Regions from separate parts of the Neorhizobium turbinariae genome, predicted to be linked through region 2. Evidence: riboswitches for the same ligand, from Rfam matches in the RefSeq annotation. Region 2 holds a riboswitch; the other holds the start of a gene.
The links. Region 2 has a riboswitch for thiamine pyrophosphate ahead of thiB (thiamine ABC transporter substrate binding subunit). Riboswitches for the same ligand answer to the same signal wherever they lie in the genome.
Positions count from the first base shown of each region.

Region 1 (2,200 bases), on a different contig from region 2:
CGCAGGGCGAGCTAACCCGGGCGTTCGCGCGGTCAAATAAAATCGGGAGCGACGGTGTAGGATCGTCCCCGGCATCAACGTCATCCTGACGTGAGCTGCAGAGGTGCAGCGCCAACCAAGGGAGAGCATGATGACGAAGAACACGATTTGCCTCTGGTACAATCATGATGCGGAAGAGGCAGCCCGCTTCTACGCAACCGTCTTTCCGGACAGCGAAGTGACGTCAATCATCCGTGCACCGAGCGATTATCCTGACGGCCGGGAGGGTGATGTTCTGGTCGTCGAGTTCCGTGTCGCGGGTGTGGCATGCATCGGCTTGAACGGCGGCCCGATCTTCAAGCACAGCGAAGCCTTTTCATTCCAGATCTCGACCGAAGACCAGGAAGAAACCGATCGTTACTGGAACGCCATCGTCGGCAATGGCGGGCAGGAGAGCGAATGCGGATGGTGCAAGGACAAATGGGGTATCTCCTGGCAGATCACACCGCGTGTCCTCACTGACGCTCTGGCTGTCGGCGGCGCCGAGGCAAAACGCGCCTTTGACGCCATGATGACGATGAAGAAGATCGATGTTGCCACGATCGAAGCGGCACGCCGAGGCTGAAACAGAAGCCTTTAACGCGGTGACGCTAGAGCGTTGACACGCTGAAGATGTTTCTGCATCTTCGCGCTATTCCGAGGGGGGCATCGCAACGATGCTGAGATGGCGGTGAGCCGGACCCTTGAACCTGATCCGGGTCATACCGGCGTAGGAACGGAAACGGCGTCACCTTTCGCGACGGCACTTTCTCTTCTCGCTTCACCTGGATCTCCGTGAACACCTGGGTTCGGAGACCATCTGATGTGGCCAAATGCAGCGACCCGCTCCCGCCCCGGAGCAAGCCGAGGAAGCGACGTTTCGCTTGCACGAGCGGCGGATCGGGTTCTTGGCTTCGTCGAGGCCGGTCTCGCGACCGTTGCCGCGGTCATTCTGATGGCTTTGCTCGCCTTGGTGACGATCAATGTCGTCCTGCGCTATTTTTTCCACACCGGCATCATCGGCGCAGAAGACGCGGCAATCTGGCTGCATGTCGCCCTGATCGGACTTGGTGCGCCCATTGCCTTGAACGGACCCCTGGCAATGCGGCTTGATGTGTTCACCCGTCTCTTGCCCAAGGGGTTGGACACCGTCGCACAGATGTTGGCTGACGTCTTCTCCATCTGCGCTGCATTGCTTTTGATCTCTGGGGGACATGAGATCATTTCCATGCTGGGTGGTTTTTCGCTGACGCTCGGGCTTCCGGAATGGATACGTTTTGCGTTCCTCGCCGTCGGCGGTGGACTGGTCGTCATCGTCCTCACCCTCAGGCGTGCAGCGGACGGCCAACTGACACGGCTGCTGGTTTCAACCTCGATTGGCGTCGCCGTGTACGCGATCACTCAGAGGGCCGGGATCGACACCGAACTGCCGGCGAGCATCTTCCTGGCCGCGACGGCAGCACTGGGTATGTTGCTCGCGGCGCCGCTCGCCCACGCCTTCCTCGCCGCCGCCTATGTCGCAACCGCGTTCGGAAGCCCACTGCCGGAGCCAGCGATCGTCTCTACCGCCGTGGCGTCGATGTCAAAATTCCTGTTGCTGGCCATCCCCTTCTTCCTGCTAGTCGGCAGCCTGTTGACGGTGTCGAGCGTCGCCAGTCATCTGGCTACGTTCGCTGCCTCCATGGTCGGACATCGCCGCGGAGGCCTGGCACAAACGACATTGCTGACGAGCGTTTTATTTTCAGGCGCATCAGGCTCGTCTGTTGCCAATGCCGCCTTCGGTGCCTCGACCTTCCAGCCGCAGTTGGTGAAGCACGGTTATCCGCCCGCCCGGGCCGGTGCCATCATTGCCGCAACGTCCGTCCTCGACAACATCATTCCGCCCTCGATTGCCTTCTTGATCCTTGCGGCAGCAACAAATTTTTGCGTCGGGGCATTGTTGCTGGAAGGGCTGCTCGCAGGCTTGTTCATGGCCGTATGCCTTGCGGTGGCGATCCACCTCACGGTGCGTCGGCAGCCGCGCATGCCCGCTGCGACGAGCGGGGAGCGACGGCGCGCGGCGATCGCCGCTTTGCCCGCATTCGGCTTGGGACTGATCGTGGTGCTCGGCATTCGCTTCGGGATTGTCACGACCACGGAGGCTGCAGCACTTGCTGCATTCTATACCCTATGCCTTGCCATC
Region 1 is NZ_JALPRY010000008.1:121,247-123,446, forward strand. Features, by position in the region: gene M0654_RS07165 (LysR family transcriptional regulator) at 1-15, shown strand, start outside; gene M0654_RS07170 (VOC family protein) at 131-604, shown strand; TPP riboswitch at 669-772, shown strand; gene M0654_RS07175 (TRAP transporter large permease) at 974-2,200, shown strand, end outside.
Region 1: it holds a riboswitch for thiamine pyrophosphate, as region 2 does, so the genes downstream of both, M0654_RS07175 (TRAP transporter large permease) here and thiB (thiamine ABC transporter substrate binding subunit) in region 2, are expected to answer to the same signal.

Region 2 (2,200 bases):
CCGACGGTCGCACCGGGCCGGAGATCGGTCGCGAACTGGCGCAGGAATATGGCGTCACCGTCATCTTCATGACAGGCAACCCGGAAGACGTTGAGGATGGCGTCGATGGTCCGCTCGGCGTGCTGACCAAACCGGTCATGCCCGAGGTGGTGGAACGGACGATCGATTATGCGATTGCCAACCGCCTGGGCGGCATGGCCGTCGTGCCACGCGAACTTCGGGTCTTCCCGCAGAGCAGGCACTGATCGTCCGCAAACGTCGAAAATAAATCGGCGACCGCTGTCGGCTGGGCCACGCCGCGCCCGTCCTTGGGCCATGCACCAAACGCATCATCCAAGGACGAGGAGACTGACATGCGGATGATTTTCGTAAACCTGCCGGTTGCCGATCTTGAAGGCGCCACGCGTTTCTACACGGCGCTCGGCTTCACCCGGAACCCGGACTTCTCCGACGATACGGCAAGCTGCATGATCGTCAGCGAGCAGATCTACGTGATGCTGCTGACCCACGAGAAGTTCAAGGGCTTCATCAATGGTGAGATCAGCGACGCCAGGACATCCACGCAGGTGCTGAACTGCCTTTCCGCCGGCAGCCGAGCTGAAGTCGACGACTTCAAGAAGAAGGCGCTCGCCGCCGGCGGCAGCGAATGGAAGCCGAACATGGAGTTCGGTCCCATGTACGGCTGCTCCTTCCAGGATCCCGATGGCCACGTCTGGGAGATCATGTACATGGACATGGGTGCGGCGGCCTGAGCCGCCCATCTCGCTCTTGCCAGTTTCTCCCTCTGCCAGTAAATCTTGTTCCGCTCTAACGGGGTGCCGCTGATCGCGGCTGAGAGGCTTGGCCAACCCGCGGAACCTGATCCGGTTAACACCGGCGGAGGGATTAGACGGCTCTTGATCAGCGCCTATTCCCGTCACTTGAAACTGGAGGCGCCGATGCGCGGGTTTATCATTTCCCTTCTTGCGGCAGCGGCCGCATTTTCCGTCGCCACCCATGCGCTGGCGCAGGAAAAGACGCTCACCGTCTACACCTATGAAAGCTTCACGGCCGAATGGGGTCCGGGACCCAAGGTCAAGGAAGCCTTCGAGAAGACCTGCGCCTGCCGGGTCGACTTCGTCAGCGTCTCGGACGGCGTTGCCCTGCTGACCCGACTGCGGCTCGAAGGCGAAAATTCAAAGGCCGATCTGGTTCTTGGCCTCGACACCAACCTGATCTCGGAAGCCAAGGCCACCGGCCTGTTCGAGCCTCATGGGCTGGACATGGCGGCAGTGGACGTGCCGGGTGATTATTCCGACGACACCTTCATCCCTTATGACTATGGCCATTTCGGCGTCGTCTACGACACCAAGGCTATCAAGACCCCCCCAAAGAGCCTGAAGGAACTGGTCGAGGGCGACCCATCACAGAAGATCGTCATCCAGGATCCGCGCACTTCGACGCCCGGACTCGGCCTGCTGCTCTGGATTCGCTCAGTTTACGGCGACGAGGCACCGGAAGCATGGGCCAAGCTCAAGAAGCGCGTGCTCACCGTCACCCCCGGCTGGTCTGAAGCCTATGGCCTGTTCACCAAGGGCGAGGTACCGATGGTCCTCTCCTACACGACCTCGCCGGCCTACCATATGGTGGAGGAGAAGTCGGACCAGTATCAAGCCGCCGCCTTTTCCGAAGGCCATTACATCCAGATCGAGGTTGCAGGACTGCTGAAGGGTGCAAAGGACAAGGACCTTGCGAAGGATTTCCTGCGTTTCATGGTCTCGCCCGCTTTTCAGGACGTCATCCCGACGACCAACTGGATGATGCCGGTGACCAAGACCTCCGAATCCCTGCCGGAAGCGTTCAACAAGCTCGTGCAGCCGAAGAAGACCTTCCTGATGGGATCCGACGAGGTGGCCAAGAACCGCCAGGCCTGGATCAATGAATGGCTGGCAGCGATGAGCCTCAACTAGCGCATGCTGACAGCCGCTCAGCGAAAATGGAGCCTGGGTTGGGGCTTTGCCGCCTTTGGCGGCATCGCCTTCTTCGTTGGTGCGGCAATTGCCGCGCTGCTCCTGTGGGATAGCGGCGCCGCCGGCGGCCAGTTCTTCACACCCTATACCTGGCAGATCCTGCGCTTCACGCTCTGGCAGGCGGCGCTTTCTACGATCCTATCGATCCTGTCCGGCCTGCCCGTGGCGCTCGCGCTGGCGCGGCGACCGAA
Region 2 is NZ_JALPRY010000016.1:227,064-229,263, forward strand. Features, by position in the region: gene M0654_RS15445 (response regulator) at 1-245, shown strand, start outside; gene M0654_RS15450 (VOC family protein) at 354-752, shown strand; TPP riboswitch at 802-902, shown strand; gene thiB (thiamine ABC transporter substrate binding subunit) at 939-1,949, shown strand; gene thiP (thiamine/thiamine pyrophosphate ABC transporter permease ThiP) at 1,953-2,200, shown strand, end outside.